DNA from 3 places in the Citrobacter tructae genome. Region 1 is predicted to be linked to each of the others. Evidence: predicted binding sites of a transcription regulator. Region 1 holds the regulator's gene; each other region holds the start of a gene.
The links. Region 1 encodes sigma-54, which starts transcription at its own class of promoters, with help from an activator protein. Its sites were predicted from a motif close to GTTGGCACANNTTTCGCTNT; they were not measured.
Positions count from the first base shown of each region.

Region 2: the regulator sigma-54 is predicted to act here: its motif matches at 1,337-1,356, upstream of glnK (P-II family nitrogen regulator).
Region 3: the regulator sigma-54 is predicted to act here: its motif matches at 2,358-2,377, upstream of glnA (glutamate--ammonia ligase).

Region 1 is NZ_CP038469.1:3,924,987-3,930,634, reverse strand. It holds gene lptC (LPS export ABC transporter periplasmic protein LptC) at 1-186, shown strand, start outside; gene lptA (lipopolysaccharide ABC transporter substrate-binding protein LptA) at 155-709, shown strand; gene lptB (LPS export ABC transporter ATP-binding protein) at 716-1,441, shown strand; gene rpoN (RNA polymerase factor sigma-54) at 1,488-2,921, shown strand; gene hpf (ribosome hibernation promoting factor) at 2,944-3,231, shown strand; gene ptsN (PTS IIA-like nitrogen regulatory protein PtsN) at 3,315-3,806, shown strand; gene rapZ (RNase adapter RapZ) at 3,852-4,706, shown strand; gene npr (PTS phosphocarrier protein NPr) at 4,703-4,975, shown strand; gene mtgA (monofunctional biosynthetic peptidoglycan transglycosylase) at 5,024-5,648, opposite strand, start outside.
Region 2 is NZ_CP038469.1:2,176,057-2,181,704, forward strand. It holds gene amtB (ammonium transporter AmtB) at 1-915, opposite strand, end outside; gene glnK (P-II family nitrogen regulator) at 947-1,285, opposite strand; gene E4Z61_RS11310 (SmdB family multidrug efflux ABC transporter permease/ATP-binding protein) at 1,488-3,266, opposite strand; gene E4Z61_RS11315 (SmdA family multidrug ABC transporter permease/ATP-binding protein) at 3,259-5,031, opposite strand; gene decR (DNA-binding transcriptional regulator DecR) at 5,076-5,534, opposite strand; gene E4Z61_RS11325 (PLP-dependent cysteine synthase family protein) at 5,647-5,648, shown strand, end outside.
Region 3 is NZ_CP038469.1:3,271,785-3,277,432, forward strand. It holds gene E4Z61_RS16355 (GntR family transcriptional regulator) at 1-23, opposite strand, end outside; gene typA (ribosome-dependent GTPase TypA) at 260-2,083, opposite strand; gene glnA (glutamate--ammonia ligase) at 2,463-3,872, shown strand; gene glnL (nitrogen regulation protein NR(II)) at 4,145-5,194, shown strand; gene glnG (nitrogen regulation protein NR(I)) at 5,206-5,648, shown strand, end outside.

The DNA of each region.
Region 1 (5,648 bases):
ACCGATAACGCGCAGATTAACCTGGTAACGCAAGATGTTACCTCTAACGATCTGGTCACGTTGTATGGAACAACATTTAACTCCAGCGGACTGAAGATGCGCGGCAACTTACGCAGCAAGAACGCCGAGCTGATTGAAAAGGTTAGAACCTCATATGAAATCCAAAACAAACAAACTCAGCCTTAACCTTGTGCTTGCCAGCTCCCTTCTGGCCGCCAGCATTCCGGCATTTGCCGTCACCGGCGATACCGAACAGCCGATTCACATTGAATCGGACCAGCAGTCCCTGGATATGCAGGGCAACGTGGTGACGTTTACCGGTAATGTTATCGTGACGCAGGGCACCATCAAAATTAACGCCGATAAAGTCGTTGTGACCCGCCCAGGTGGTGAAGACGGTAAAGAAGTGATCGACGGTTATGGCAATCCGGCAACGTTTTACCAGATGCAAGACAACGGTAAACCGGTTAAAGGCCATGCCTCACAGATGCACTATGAACTGGCAAAAGATTTCGTCGTTCTGACCGGTAAGGCTTATCTGGAACAGCTCGATAGCAACATTACCGGCGATAAGATTACTTATCTGGTAAAAGAGCAGAAAATGCAGGCCTTCAGTGATAAAGGCAAACGCGTCACCACCGTTCTGGTGCCGTCACAGCTGCAGGATAAAAACAAAACCAAGGCTCCGGCAGAGAAAAAAGGTAACTGATTCGTTATGGCAACATTAACTGCAAAGAACCTTGCAAAAGCCTATAAAGGCCGCCGTGTAGTGGAAGATGTCAGTTTGACCGTCAACTCCGGGGAGATCGTTGGTCTGCTCGGCCCGAACGGTGCCGGCAAAACAACGACCTTTTATATGGTGGTTGGCATTGTGCCGCGCGATGCAGGCAACATCATCATCGATGACGAAGACATCAGCCTGCTGCCACTGCACGCTCGCGCCCGTCGCGGCATCGGCTACCTGCCGCAGGAAGCCTCTATTTTTCGTCGTCTGAGCGTATTTGATAACCTGATGGCGGTACTGCAAATTCGTGACGATCTTACCAGCGAGCAGCGCGAAGATCGCGCCAACGAACTGATGGAAGAGTTCCATATCGAACACCTGCGCGACAGCCTGGGACAGTCACTGTCCGGGGGTGAACGACGCCGTGTGGAAATCGCCCGCGCGCTGGCCGCAAATCCGAAATTTATCCTGCTGGATGAACCGTTTGCGGGTGTTGATCCCATCTCCGTTATTGATATCAAACGCATCATTGAACACCTGCGCGACAGTGGGCTGGGCGTACTGATTACCGACCACAACGTTCGCGAAACGCTGGCGGTCTGTGAGCGAGCCTACATCGTGAGTCAGGGACACCTGATCGCACACGGCACACCAACAGAAATACTGCAAGACGAGCACGTTAAACGCGTATACCTTGGGGAAGACTTCAGACTCTGATAGGGTAGAAGACGTCACGTTACTGCAGGAGAAAACAACTCTGAACATGAAGCAAGGTTTGCAACTTAGGCTTAGCCAACAACTGGCGATGACGCCGCAGCTACAACAGGCTATCCGTCTGTTGCAGTTGTCCACGCTGGAACTTCAGCAAGAACTTCAGCAAGCGCTGGAAAGTAACCCACTGCTCGAGCAAACCGATCTTCACGACGAAATTGATACCCAGGAAAAACAGGACAGCGATTCCCTCGACACCGCAGATGCGCTCGAACAAAAAGAGATGCCGGAAGAGCTGCCGCTTGATGCCAGTTGGGATGAGATTTACACCGCAGGCACGCCGTCCGGCACCAGCGGGGATTACATCGATGACGAACTGCCTGTGTATCAGGGTGAGACCACGCAGTCACTGCAGGATTACCTGATGTGGCAAGTAGGATTAACCCCGTTCTCTGATACCGATCGCGCCATTGCCACGTCAATTGTTGATGCGGTTGATGAAACCGGGTATCTCACCGTTTCTCTGGACGATATTCTCGAAAGCATGGGCGATGACGACATCGGGATGGATGAAATCGAAGCCGTGCTTAAACGCGTTCAACGTTTTGATCCCGTTGGCGTCGCGGCAAAAGATCTCCGCGATTGCTTACTGATCCAATTGTCGCAGTTTGACAAAACTACCCCGTGGCTGGCAGAAGCAAGACTTATCATCAGCGATCACCTCGATCTGTTAGCCAATCATGATTTCCGCTCGCTGATGCGCGTGACCCGGTTAAAAGAAGATGTTCTGAAAGAGGCCGTCAATCTGATCCAGTCGCTGGATCCGAGACCCGGACAGTCGATCCAAACCGGTGAGCCGGAATACGTGATCCCGGATGTACTGGTGCGCAAGCATAACGATCGTTGGGTCGTCGAACTGAACAGTGACAGCATTCCACGCTTACAGATTAATCAGCACTATGCCGCCATGTGCAATGGTGCGCGCAACGATGCCGACAGTCAGTTTATTCGGACAAATTTACAGGATGCGAAGTGGCTGATTAAAAGTCTGGAAAGCCGCAACGACACGCTGTTGCGCGTCAGTCGCTGTATCGTTGAGCAGCAGCAGGCCTTCTTTGAGCAAGGCGAAGAATTTATGAAACCGATGGTGCTGGCGGATATCGCCCAAGCCGTCGAAATGCACGAATCGACCATTTCCCGAGTGACCACGCAAAAGTATCTGCACAGTCCACGCGGCATTTTTGAACTCAAGTATTTCTTTTCCAGCCACGTCAACACTGAAGGCGGAGGCGAAGCCTCATCCACGGCGATACGCGCGCTGGTGAAGAAATTAATTGCTGCGGAGAACCCTGCGAAACCGCTGAGTGACAGCAAGTTAACCTCTATGCTGTCAGAACAGGGTATCATGGTGGCGCGCCGCACCGTTGCGAAGTACCGAGAGTCTTTATCCATTCCGCCGTCTAACCAGCGCAAACAGCTGGTCTGACCCAACCGATAAGGAAGACACTATGCAGCTCAACATCACTGGAAACAACGTCGAAATCACTGAAGCCCTGCGCGACTTTGTAAACACAAAGTTCGCCAAACTTGAGCAATATTTCGACCGGATTAATCAGGTCTATATTGTGTTGAAAGTGGAGAAGGTGACACACATCTCGGATGCAACACTGCATGTAAACGGTGGCGAAATTCATGCCAGCGCGGAAGGTCAGGATATGTACGCCGCCATTGACGGTTTAATTGATAAACTGGCTCGGCAGTTAACAAAACATAAAGATAAACTGAAACAGCACTAACTTGTCCGGGCAGTTAGCGGGTGCAGGACGGCCTGTTGTGAAGCACAACGGGCCATTTGTACAGTTAGCGCTTAGGTGAAATTATGACAAATAACGATACGACTCTACAACTGAGCACTGTTCTCAACCAGGAATGTACGCGCTCTGGCGTTCACTGCCAAAGCAAAAAACGCGCACTGGAAATCATCAGTGAACTGGCGGCAAAGCAGCTCAGCTTGCCTTCTCAGGTGGTATTTGAAGCCATCCTGACGCGTGAAAAAATGGGCAGTACCGGCATCGGCAATGGTATTGCCATTCCGCACGGAAAGCTGGAAGAAGACACGCTGCGCGCAGTCGGTGTATTTGTGCAACTCGAAACGCCTATCGCTTTCGACGCCATTGATAATCAACCGGTCGATCTGCTGTTCGCCCTGCTGGTTCCCGCCGACCAAACCAAGACGCATTTGCACACGTTGTCGCTGGTTGCAAAACGTCTGGCAGATAAAACTATCTGTCGTCGCCTGCGCGCCGCGCAGAGTGACCAGGAGCTGTATCAAATCATCACGGACACCGAAGGTGGACAGGATGAAGCATAACAACCCAATGGCATCCTTTTTTGTCGTTGTGAGGAGAAACAGTACATGGTACTGATGATCGTCAGCGGTCGTTCAGGGTCAGGCAAATCGGTCGCCCTGCGTGCGCTGGAAGATATGGGTTTTTACTGCGTGGATAACCTTCCCGTAGTGCTGCTGCCCGATCTGGCCCGTACTTTGGCCGATCGCCAAATTTCTGCGGCCGTCAGCATTGATGTGCGCAACATGCCTGAGTCGCCAGAAATTTTCGAGCAGGCAATGAATAACCTGCCTGAAGGTTTCTCGCCGCAGCTGCTGTTCCTTGATGCTGACCGTAACACACTAATCCGCCGCTACAGTGATACTCGTCGACTGCACCCACTCTCCAGCAAAAATTTATCTCTGGAAAGCGCAATTGATAAGGAAAGTGACTTACTGGAACCGCTGCGTTCCCGCGCTGACCTGATCGTCGACACGTCAGAAATGTCCGTGCATGAACTGGCAGAAATGTTGCGTACACGACTGTTGGGCAAGCGTGAACGTGAGCTGACCATGGTATTCGAGTCCTTTGGCTTTAAGCACGGCATTCCAATTGACGCGGATTATGTCTTTGACGTGCGCTTCCTGCCGAACCCGCACTGGGATCCCAAACTACGTCCGATGACCGGTCTGGACAGACCCGTCGCCGCATTTCTCGACCGCCACACAGAAGTACACAATTTTATCTACCAGACTCGCAGCTATCTTGAGCTATGGTTACCCATGCTGGAGACCAACAACCGCAGCTACCTCACCGTAGCCATCGGCTGTACCGGCGGGAAACACCGTTCGGTGTATATTGCAGAGCAACTGGCAGACTACTTCCGCTCACGCGGTAAAAACGTGCAGTCACGCCATCGTACGCTGGAAAAACGCAAATCATGACCGTGAAGCAGACTGTTGAAATCACTAATAAGCTGGGCATGCATGCCCGGCCAGCAATGAAGCTGTTTGAATTAATGCAGGGTTTCGAAGCGGAAGTGCTGTTGCGTAACGATGAAGGCACAGAGGCGGAAGCGAACAGCGTAATTGCCCTGCTGATGCTGGATTCCGCCAAAGGTCGCCAGATAGAGGTTGAAGCCTCCGGTCCACAGGAAGTTGAAGCCTTGGCAGCAGTGATTGCGCTGTTTAATTCGGGGTTTGACGAAGACTAGTCCCGCTGGCCGGAGAAGGCGCTCTTGCCACATCCGGCAATAACACAATTAGTACAGCTTATTTTCCCGCATAAACGACTCACCGCCTAACTGACGCATTTGCCGTATAATCCACACCTGACGATTACGCACATAGCCTGATGGGGCATTCGCCTTAAAACGCAGGGGATTTGGCAGCACCGCAGCCAACAATGCCGCTTCTGACTGACTCAAGCGACTAGCCGGTTTATGAAAATAACGTTGCGCCGCCGCTTCTACGCCGAACACGCCGTCGCCAAACTCCGCGATATTCAGATAAACAGTCAGAATACGTTTCTTGCTCCAGACCGTTTCCATGCCCAGTGTGAGCCCGGCCTCGAGACCTTTACGCACCCAGCTGCGTCCATCCCACAGAAAGAGGTTTTTTGCCGTCTGCTGCGAGAGCGTCGACGCCCCACGAATGCGGCTTTCATTGCGCTCATTATGCGCCAGCGCTTTTTCTATCGCGGTGACATCAAATCCCCAATGCTGAGGAAATTTTTGGTCTTCTGCGGCGATGACAGCCAACCCCATCCACGGCGATATCTCATCCATACTGACCCAGTCAGAATGTGCCACATAACCAAAATCACCGTGTAACCAGGCGCTGATTTGTCGTTCAGCCATTACCGCCGAAAAGGGCACCGGCAGCACG
Region 2 (5,648 bases), 1.7 Mb from region 1:
GCCGCCGACACCGATGTAACCACAAGCAGGCGTCACGCCAACCAAGCCCGCGATGGCACCAGAACACGCGCCCAGTAACGATGGTTTGCCACGCAGCGCCCACTCACCGAAGATCCAGCCGAGGATGGCAGCCGCGGTCGCTATCACGGTATTCACAAAGGCGAGTGCCGCGATTTCGTTAGCCGTGCCCGCAGAACCAGCGTTAAAACCAAACCAACCGATGTAGAGAACGGCAGTACCGGTAAAAACCATCGGCAGGTTATGCGGTTTAAAGGCTTCTTTGCCAAAACCGACGCGTTTGCCAATCAGATAAGCGCCAACCAGCCCAGCGATCGCCGCGTTAATATGCACCACCGTCCCGCCCGCAAAATCCAGCGCGCCATGGGAAGCCAGCAGACCACCGCCCCAGACCATATGCGCAATCGGAATGTAAGACAGCGTCAGCCACACCACCACAAAAATGAGCACCGCAGAAAAGCGAATACGTTCAGCCAGCGCACCAACGATAAGCCCAACGGTGATGCAGGCAAACGAGCCCTGGAACGCAACGTGAATGTACTGGTAGAAACTCCCCGTTACCGCCGTCAGCGCAATGTTTTTCAGCATCACCCAGTTGAAGTTGCCGAAGAAGCTATTCCCCTCGCCAAAGGCCAGCGAGTAGCCGTAAACCACCCATAAAATGCAGACCAGGGCGAACGTCACCGTGACCTGCGTCAGCATCGACAGGACGTTCTTGCCGCGAATCAAACCGCCGTAGAACAACGCAATGCCTGGAATGGTCATAAACAGCACCAGCGCGGTGCATATCATCATAAAGGCGTTATCGGCTTTGTCCGCGACGGCCGGCGCTGCCATCGCCAGTCCCGGCAGCAGCGCCAGTGAAGCGATACCCGTTTTCATCGTTGCTATCTTCATTTTTTGGTTTCCTATCACTGTGTGCCAGAAATTACAGTGCGGCTTCGTCGGCTTCACCGGTACGAATGCGAATCACACGTTGCAGCTCGGCGACGAAAATTTTGCCGTCGCCAATTTTTCCGGTGTAGGCCGACTTGCTGATGACATCGATCACTTCATCAAGCTGATCGTCGGCAATCGCCACATCAATCTTCACCTTCGGTAAGAAATTGACGCTATATTCGGCCCCCCGGTACAGCTCGGCATGGCCTTTCTGTCGTCCAAAGCCCTTCACTTCGGTGACGGTCAGCCCCTGAATACCAATAGACGACAGTGCTTCGCGGACGTCTTCCAGTTTGAACGGTTTGATTACCACGGTAACCAGCTTCATAGATCCCCTCCAGTCAGAATTCAGTAGTGGCTACAGATACACAGGAGGAATATTGCAAGGGGTGTGCCAGGAATGAAAAATGCGGAATGATTCAGGCTTGCAGGGTACTGCCGGGAGAGAAAAAGAAAAAACGCACTATGACGGTGCATAGTGCGTTACATTTTTGCACCAGATTGTTGATTGTCGTGTCAGAGCAGCGCCATCAAGCGATAACAGAATCCTCAAGTGCGCTGGCCGCCAGCTCTTCGCCTGCCAGTTGCAGTTGATACATTTGCCAGTAGCGCCCTTGCGCCGCCAGTAATTGCTGGTGCGTACCGCGCTCAACCGCCTGCCCACGATGCAGCACCAGAATGGTATCGGCTTCCACAATCGTGGAGAGTCGATGAGCAATCACCACCAGCGTGGTGTGTTCGCGCACTGCCGCCAACGCCTGCTGAATGGCCTGCTCCGTGCCAGAGTCGATACTGGCGGTGGCTTCATCCAGAATCAGCACCTGCGGCGTTTCGACCAGAACCCGCGCCAGCGCCAGTAGCTGCTTCTGCCCCACAGATAAATTATTGCCCTGTTCGCCGAGTCGGGTATGAATCCCGTCACTCAGGCCGCGCGCCAGCTCAGCCAGTTGTACGGTCTCCAGCGCCTGCCACACCCGTTCCTCAGAAATATCGCGACCCAGCGTGACGTTTGCCAGGAAGGTATCCGCCATCACCACCGGGTCCTGCTGCACCATCGCCACGCCCTGACGCAAGACGCCATGGCTCAGTGAGGAGAGCGGTCGCCCGTCAAGACGGATCTCCCCTTGCGTCAGCGGATAGTAGCCCATCATCAGGCTGGCGAGCGTACTCTTGCCGCTGCCGGTATGCCCGACCAACGCCACAAAACTGCGCGAAGGCACGGACAGACTGATATTTTGCAGCACCAGATTGTCATCACGATAAGCAAATGAAACGTTATCAACGTCGATGTTGCCACTCTTCAACGGTTGGTCATCGTCACCGTAATGCTGACGCGGCCCATCCATCAGTTCGAAAACACGTTCACCGGCGACAACTGCCTGCTGCAACATGGATTGTTGAGTCGTCAGCTCAATCAGCGGCTCGTTCAGACGCCCGAGGTAGCTGATAAACGCATACAGCACGCCAACCTCGATGGAGGTTCCAGAAGTCACGCTGAACAGCATCAGCAACCCGCAGAGGATCAGGGCGGAAAACAGGCTCAGCAGCGGACGCAGTAAAAAACCATCCAGTCGCAGGGTCTGCATGCGTGCCATATAGTGCGAACGGCTGGCCTCGCCCATGCGTTCCCCAAAGCGCGCCTGCTGGCGAAACTGTTGGATTACGCTCATACCGTTAATGACTTCGTTGAAACCATCGTTGATATCGGCCAGATAGGCGCGAACGCGGCGCACAATCGGCGTGCTGTAGCGCTGATAAATTATCATCACCACCATCACCGCCGGGAATATGGCCATTGCCACCAGCGCCATACGCCATTCCAGGCTAAACATCGCCACCAGCATGGCACCAATTAATGCCGCACTGCGCAACACCGTCGCCACGACCGTTACATACAGGTCGCGAATTACTTCGGTATCGTTAGTTACTCGAGAGATAAGCTGCCCGACGGGCTGGGTGTCAAATTCGCTCAGCGGCTGGCGCAGCGCGGCATCCATGACATCCGTACGCAGTTGTTGCACCACGCCGACAGCAGCCTGGTTAAACAACAGCGACTGCGCGTAGTGCAAGCCTGCCGCCAGCAGTTGCAAACCGATATAAGCCGCGACCAGACCGGCCACCATCGCCAGCGGCAGATTGTTTTTCGCCACCATGTTATCGATAAAATAGCTGATCAGCAGCGGGCCACTGACTTCTGCCGCCGCCGCCACCCACAGCATCACCACCGCAATAGCCAGTGGTTTTCGCCACGGTGAGCCATACCGCAACAGCCTTTTCAGGGTCGGCCATAATTGACCAAAACTACGCATTCGCCGCCTCCTTATTTGGCTCCGGGGCATCAGACAGCGCCGCTTCCAGTTGCTGATAGCGATACATATCGCGATACCAGCCGGGTTGCTGAACCAGCGCGTCATGCTCGCCACGCTGAGCAATATGCCCGTGCTGCATGACGATAATTTCGCTGGCTTCCGTCAGCGCCGACAAGCGGTGGGCGCTGATAATAACCGTTCTTCCCTCGCCCCACTGACGCAGGTTGTGCAAAATCTGGTGCTCAGTACGACCATCGACCGCCGACAACGCATCGTCCAGAATCAGAATCTCCGCATTAAGCAGCAGCGCGCGAGCAATAGAAATTCGTTGTTTTTGCCCACCCGAGAGCATCACGCCACGCTCACCCACTTCGGTGTCATAGCCTTGCGGAAGGCGTAAAATATCCTCATGCACGCTGGCGAGCCGCGCCACATGTTCAATTTCCGCCTGCGTGGCCTGCGGACGTCCAAGCGCAATATTGTTGGCAACCGTGTCTGAAAACAGGAACGGCGTCTGGCTAACAACCGCCAGCCGGCTGCGCCAGCTATCAAGCTGCAAACGCGTCAGCGGAATGTTATGAAGGCGCACGTCGCCCTGGGTGATATCAAAGTGACGCTGGATCAGCGACAGAATGGTGCTTTTACCCGCGCCAGTCGGCCCGCAAATGCCCAGCATCTGCCCAGGCTTAAGCTGAAAGTTGACGTTTTCAAGCGTAGGGTGCGTCATCAGCGGGTAACTGAACTGGCGAATCGCGACCGCCAGTTCCCCACGACCTTCCGGCACCGGTTCCGTGCCATCATTGACCACAGGGGCTTCAGCGAGCATGGCGCGGATACGACTGTAAGCGGCACTGCCACGCTCAACGATATTAAACATCCACGCCAGCGCCAGCATCGGCCAAATCATCAGCCCGAGATACATCATAAAGCTGGTCAACTGACCGAGCGTCAGCGAACCGTGAACCACCATCCAACTGCCGCCGCCAATCGCCAGCAGGTTCGCCATGCCAATGGCGATATAAATGGTGGGGTCAAAACGGGCATCAATGCGCGCGACGCGCATATTTTTCTTGCCGGTATCTTTGGCATCTGCAGCAAATAACGCCGACTGCCGGTCCTCCAGGCCAAAAGCTTTAATCATGCGAATGCTGGTCAGGCTCTCCTGGGTACGATCGTTAAGGCTGGAGAACGCCGCCTGCGCCAGCTTAAAGCGATTATGAAGCCGATCGCCGTAACGTTTTATCATCAACGCCATCACCGGCATCGGTAGCAGGGCAAACAGCGTCAGTTGCCAGCTGATTTGCGTAGACATCACGATCAGCACGGCACAGCCCATCACCAGCGAGTCCACCAGCGTCAGCACGCCTTCCCCGGCGGCAAACACCACCCGGTCAACATCGTTGGTGGCGCGCGCCATCAGATCGCCCGTGCGATGGCGCAGATAAAACTCTGGATGTTGACGACTCAGTTGGCGGTAATAATCTTCACGCAGCTCAACCGCCAGTTGGTAGGATGCGCCAAACAACAGCACGCGCCAGACGTAGCGCAGCAAATAGACCACTACCGCAATCAGGGCAATCGTGCCGACCCACATCAACAGCCGTTCGGTGGTGAAGCGCTGAGCCGTCACGCCATCCACAATAATGCCGACCACTTTAGGCGGGATAAGCTGAAGGATAGCGATGATGATAAGCAAGGCCACTGCCCCGAGGTAGCGACGCCACTCCCGGCGAAAATACCAGCTTAATTGAGCAAATAATCGCACGCGTTATATCCTGACATGGTTTCCGGCAATGAGCGCCGGGAGAATTATTCAATAGGTAGAGCAGTTGTGTATTTAATCTGTTCCATCGCAAAGCTTGAGGTGACGTCCGACAGCCCCGGCACGCTGTTCACCAGCCGCTTGTAGAAGTCATCGTAGCGTTTCATATCGGCGACCTGAACCCGCATCAGATAGTCATACTCCCCGGCCATGCGCCAGAATCCCAGTACCTCCGGCATCCCGGTCACTTCGGTAACAAAGCGACAGTACCATTCGCTGCTGTGATGCTGCGTTTTGATCAGTACAAAGGCGGTTAAACCCAGCCCCAACTTTTCGGGATCCAGCAGCGCGACTTTGCCAAGCAGAATGCCATCATCCTCAAGCCGCTTGAGTCGTTTCCAGCAGGGAGTGGTTGTCAGATTAACGGCATCCGCGAGAGCCTGCAAAGAAAGGGTGCAATCCTGTTGCAGCAAGCTGAGCAGCTTGCGGTCAATTTTGTCTAACATATCCACTCCACAGAGAAGAATTTTCTCCCTACATTCTATTTTAAAGGCTAAATGGCAACAATTTTTTCCGTGCTTTTCGCTAATCTGGGCACAAAATGACAAATGGATATTAAT
Region 3 (5,648 bases), 650 kb from region 1:
ACGGTTGACTGATTACTCGTCATTGTTTAATCCATTTGGTTTAAACCAGTTGGTTCAATCATACGCTGACGATAAAAAAGAAAGCAAACAACCGCGTTGAGCTTTAGAAAGATTTGTGACCAAGCTCTCTTAAGGCAGACATCTTGAGGGGAGAATATTTCACAAGGCAGGGAATCAGCGTAAACCCGCTTGAGACCAGGGATACAGGCAAAAAAAACCCCGCCTCGTAAGGCAGGGTCTTGTCATTAAATCGCGTTAATCAGTCTTCTTTCGGACCACGGTTCGCGCGTTTACGATCGTTTTCAGTCAGGTGACGCTTACGAATACGGATAGACGTCGGCGTGACTTCTACCAGTTCGTCGTCATCGATGAATTCCAGAGCCTGTTCCAGAGTCATTTTCTGAGCCGGAACCAGCGTGGTTGCTTCATCAGTACCAGAAGCACGCATGTTGGTCAGTTTCTTACCGGTCAGGCAGTTTACAGTCAGGTCATTAGAACGACTGTGAATACCGATGATCTGGCCTTCGTAAACTTCTGCACCGTGACCCAGGAACAGCTTACCGCGGTCCTGCAGGCTGAACAGTGCAAACGCAACTGCTTTACCCTGGCCGTTGGAGATCAGAACACCGTTCTGACGCTGACCCACTTCACCTGCACGAACGTCGTCGTAGTGGCTGAAGGTGGAGTACAGCAGACCGGTACCGGAGGTCATGGTCATGAATTCTGAACGGAAGCCGATCAGACCACGGCTTGGGATCACGTAGTCAAGACGTACACGGCCTTTACCATCTGGATTCATGTTTTTCAGGTCGCCTTTACGCTCGCCCAGTGCCTGCATGACAGAACCCTGGTGCTGCTCTTCGACGTCCAGTGTTACGTTTTCGAACGGCTCTTGTTTACGGCCATCGATTTCGCGGAAGATAACTTTCGGACGGGAAACCGCCATCTCGAAACCTTCACGACGCATGTTTTCAATCAGAACGGACAGGTGAAGTTCACCACGACCAGACACGCGGAATGCGTCTGCATCCGGAGTCTCTTCAACGCGCAGCGCAACGTTGTGTACCAGTTCTTTTTTCAGGCGGTCAAGGATCTGACGAGAAGTAACGTACTTACCTTCTTTACCACAGAACGGAGAGGTGTTGACGTTGAAGAACATGGTAACGGTCGGTTCATCAACAGACAGCGCTGGCAGCGCTTCAACATTCTGCGGGTCGCAGATGGTGTCGGAGATGTTCAGTTCGCCCAGACCGGTGATCGCGATGATGTCGCCAGCTTCTGCAACGTCACTCTCGATACGCTCAAGACCCAGATGGGTCAGAACTTTACCGACTTTACCGTTGCGAGTTTTGCCTTCGCTATCAATGATAGTGATCTGCTGGTTCGGTTTAACTTTACCGCGCTTGATGCGACCGATGCCGATAACACCAACGTAGTTGTTGTAGTCCAGCTGGGAGATCTGCATCTGCAGCGGGCCATCAAGGTCAACGTTCGGAGCCGGTACACGGTCAACGATAGTCTGATACAGCGGGGTCATATCTTCCGCCATATCTTCGTGATCCAGACCTGCGATACCGTTCAGCGCTGAAGCGTAAACGATCGGGAAGTCCAGCTGTTCGTCGGTTGCGTCGAGGTTAACGAACAGGTCGAATACCTGATCCACAACCCAGTCAGGACGCGCGCCAGGACGGTCAACTTTGTTGATAACAACAATTGGCTTCAGGCCATGAGCAAAGGCTTTTTTGGTCACGAAGCGCGTCTGCGGCATCGGACCGTCCATTGCATCAACCACCAGCAGTACGGAGTCTACCATGGACATTACACGTTCAACTTCGCCACCGAAGTCGGCGTGTCCCGGGGTATCAACGATGTTGATACGGTAGTCATTCCACTTGATAGCGGTGTTTTTAGCGAGGATGGTAATCCCACGCTCTTTCTCCAAATCGTTGGAGTCCATCACACGCTCTTGGGTTTCGGCACGAGAGTCGAACGTACCAGATTGTTGGAGCAGCTTGTCTACCAGGGTGGTTTTACCATGGTCTACGTGCGCGATGATGGCGATGTTACGCAAATTTTCGATCACAACTTTGCCTCAGGCATTTTAGAAATAGCGCGTTATTGTACACGGATTAATCGCAGTACAAAACAGGATCACAAACATCCTCCGCAAACAAGTATTGCAGAGTTTCTTTGTGATCACATTCACGGAGCGTTAAAAGGGGTAATCTCATGTCAATTGCACCAATATGGTGCTTAATGTTCACATTAAAGCACTATAATGGTGCAATACAACCTTCATGGTGCAACCCCTTTGCACGATAGTGCGCATGATAACGCCTTTTGGGGGCAATTTAAAAGTTGGCACAGATTTCGCTTTATATTTTTTACGGCGACACGGCCAATTTTTGCAGAATTGAAGACCTCGTTACCACGACGACAATGACCAATCCGGGAGAGTAAGTATGTCCGCTGAACACGTTTTGACGATGCTGAACGAACACGAAGTGAAGTTTGTTGATTTGCGCTTCACTGATACTAAAGGTAAAGAACAGCACGTCACGATTCCTGCTCATCAGGTAAATGCCGAATTCTTTGAAGAAGGCAAAATGTTTGACGGCTCCTCAATCGGTGGCTGGAAAGGCATTAACGAATCAGACATGGTTCTGATGCCGGATGCTTCTACTGCACTCATTGACCCGTTCTTTGAAGAATCTACCCTGATCATCCGTTGCGATATCCTGGAACCTGGTACGTTGCAGGGCTATGACCGCGACCCGCGCTCCATCGCTAAACGCGCTGAAGAATACCTGCGCGCCACCGGCATTGCAGACACCGTGCTGTTCGGGCCAGAGCCAGAATTCTTCCTGTTCGACGACATCCGTTTCGGTGCATCCATCTCCGGTTCTCATGTTGCTATTGACGATATCGAAGGCGCATGGAACTCCTCCACCAAATACGAAGGTGGTAACAAAGGTCACCGTCCTGGCGTGAAAGGCGGTTACTTCCCAGTTCCTCCGGTTGATTCTTCACAGGATATCCGTTCTACCATGTGTCTGGTCATGGAAGAGATGGGCCTTGTCGTTGAAGCGCATCACCACGAAGTGGCGACCGCGGGCCAGAACGAAATCGCCACCCGCTTTAACACCATGACCAAAAAAGCGGACGAAATTCAGATCTACAAATATGTCGTTCACAACGTCGCACACCGTTTCGGTAAAACTGCGACCTTTATGCCAAAACCGATGTTCGGCGATAACGGTTCCGGTATGCACTGCCACATGTCCCTGTCCAAGAACGGCGTAAACCTGTTCTCTGGCGACAAGTATGCGGGTCTGTCTGAGCAGGCGCTGTTCTACATCGGCGGCGTTATCAAACACGCTAAAGCCATCAATGCCCTGGCGAACCCGACCACCAACTCCTACAAGCGTCTGGTCCCGGGTTACGAAGCTCCGGTTATGCTGGCTTACTCTGCCCGTAACCGTTCTGCCTCTATCCGTATCCCAGTGGTCGCGTCACCGAAAGCGCGTCGTATCGAAGTGCGCTTCCCGGACCCGGCTGCTAACCCGTACCTGTGCTTTGCTGCGCTGCTGATGGCCGGTCTTGATGGTATCAAGAACAAAATCCACCCAGGTGAAGCGATGGACAAAAACCTGTACGACCTGCCGCCAGAAGAAGCAAAAGAGATCCCACAGGTTGCTGGCTCTCTGGAAGAAGCACTGAACGAACTGGATCTGGACCGCGAGTTCCTGACTGCAGGCGGCGTATTCACCAACGAAGCGATCGATGCGTACATTACGCTGCGTCGCGAAGAAGATGACCGCGTGCGCATGACGCCGCACCCAGTAGAGTTTGAGCTGTACTACAGCGTTTAACCGTATCTTAAAAATCCGGCGAATTTCACGTTGCGGCAAGGCGGCAACTGAGCAAATCCCAAGGAGCATAGGTAGCTATGTGACTGGGGTGAGCGAAGGTAGCCAACGCAGCAGCGGCCGTGAAAGGCGTCGGGAGTTTTTTAGTTGCCGTGGAACTTTTAGCCCATCACACGATGGGCTTTTTTCTCCGCCAACGAACTGATCCTTCGCGCTTTTTCTACGCGAAAGCTATAATGCACTAAATTGGTGCAACCTTTTCAGGAGACTGCTGAATGGCAACCGGCACGCTGCCCGATGCTGGGCAGATCCTCAATTCGTTAATTAACAGCATTTTACTTGTCGACGATGAACTGGCGGTGCATTACGCCAATCCCGCGGCACAGCAGCTGCTTGCCCAAAGTTCTCGCAAACTCTTCGGCACGCCGCTTTCTGAACTGCTGAGTTATTTCTCATTAAACATCGGGCTGATGCGAGAGAGCCTGGAAGCAGGCCAGGGCTTCACAGACAACGAAGTGACGCTGGTGATAGATAGTCACTCGCATATCCTCTCTGTGACCGCACAGAGGCTGCCTGATGGCCTAATCCTGCTGGAGATGGCACCTATGGATAACCAGCGCCGTCTGAGTCAGGAGCAACTCCAGCATGCCCAGCAAATAGCCGCCCGCGACCTGGTGCGCGGCCTGGCACATGAAATTAAAAACCCGTTGGGTGGATTACGTGGCGCGGCGCAGTTGCTCAGTAAAGCGCTCCCGGACCCGGCATTAAAGGAATATACCCAAGTTATTATTGAGCAAGCGGACCGCCTGCGTAACCTGGTCGACCGCCTGCTGGGGCCGCAGCAGCCCGGAATGCACATCACGGAAAGCATTCACAAAGTGGCAGAGCGCGTCGTGGCGCTGGTTTCGATGGAACTCCCGGAAAACGTCACGCTTACCCGTGATTACGACCCGAGTCTGCCAGAAATACTGCACGACCCCGACCAGATAGAACAGGTTCTGCTGAATATCGTGCGTAATGCACTCCAGGCGCTGGGACCGGATGGCGGTGAGATTATTCTGCGCACCCGCACCGCGTTTCAACTCACACTACACGGCATGCGTTACCGCCTGGCGGCGCGTATTGACGTCGAGGATAACGGTCCGGGTATTCCTCCACATTTGCAAGATACGCTGTTCTACCCAATGGTCAGCGGACGCGAGGGGGGGACCGGACTGGGATTATCTATCGCTCGTAATTTGATTGATCAACATTCCGGCAAAATTGAATTTACCAGTTGGCCGGGCCATACCGAGTTCTCGGTTTACCTGCCTATCAGGAAATAGAGGTGACGTTTATGCAACGAGGAATAGTCTGGGTCGTTGATGACGATAGTTCCATCCGTTGGGTGCTTGAACGTGCGCTCGCAGGGGCAGGACTCAACTGCACCACATTTGAAAGCGGGAAAGAGGTACTGGACGCACTCGCCAGCAAAACGCCGGACGTGCTGTTGTCGGATATCCGTATGCCGGGGATGGACGGTCTGACGCTGTTAAAACAAATTAAACAGCGTCATCCAATGCTTCCGGTCATCATAATGACAGCACACTCCGATCTGGACGCCGCCGTCAGCGCCTACCAGCAAGGGGCGTTTGATTATCTGCCTAAACCGTTTGATATTGACGAGGCCGTTGCGCTGGTCGAGCGCGCCATTAGCCATTATCAGGAACAGCAGCAGCCGCGTAATATTCAGATCAACGGCCCAACCACCGATATCATCGGTGAAGCGCCCGCGATGCA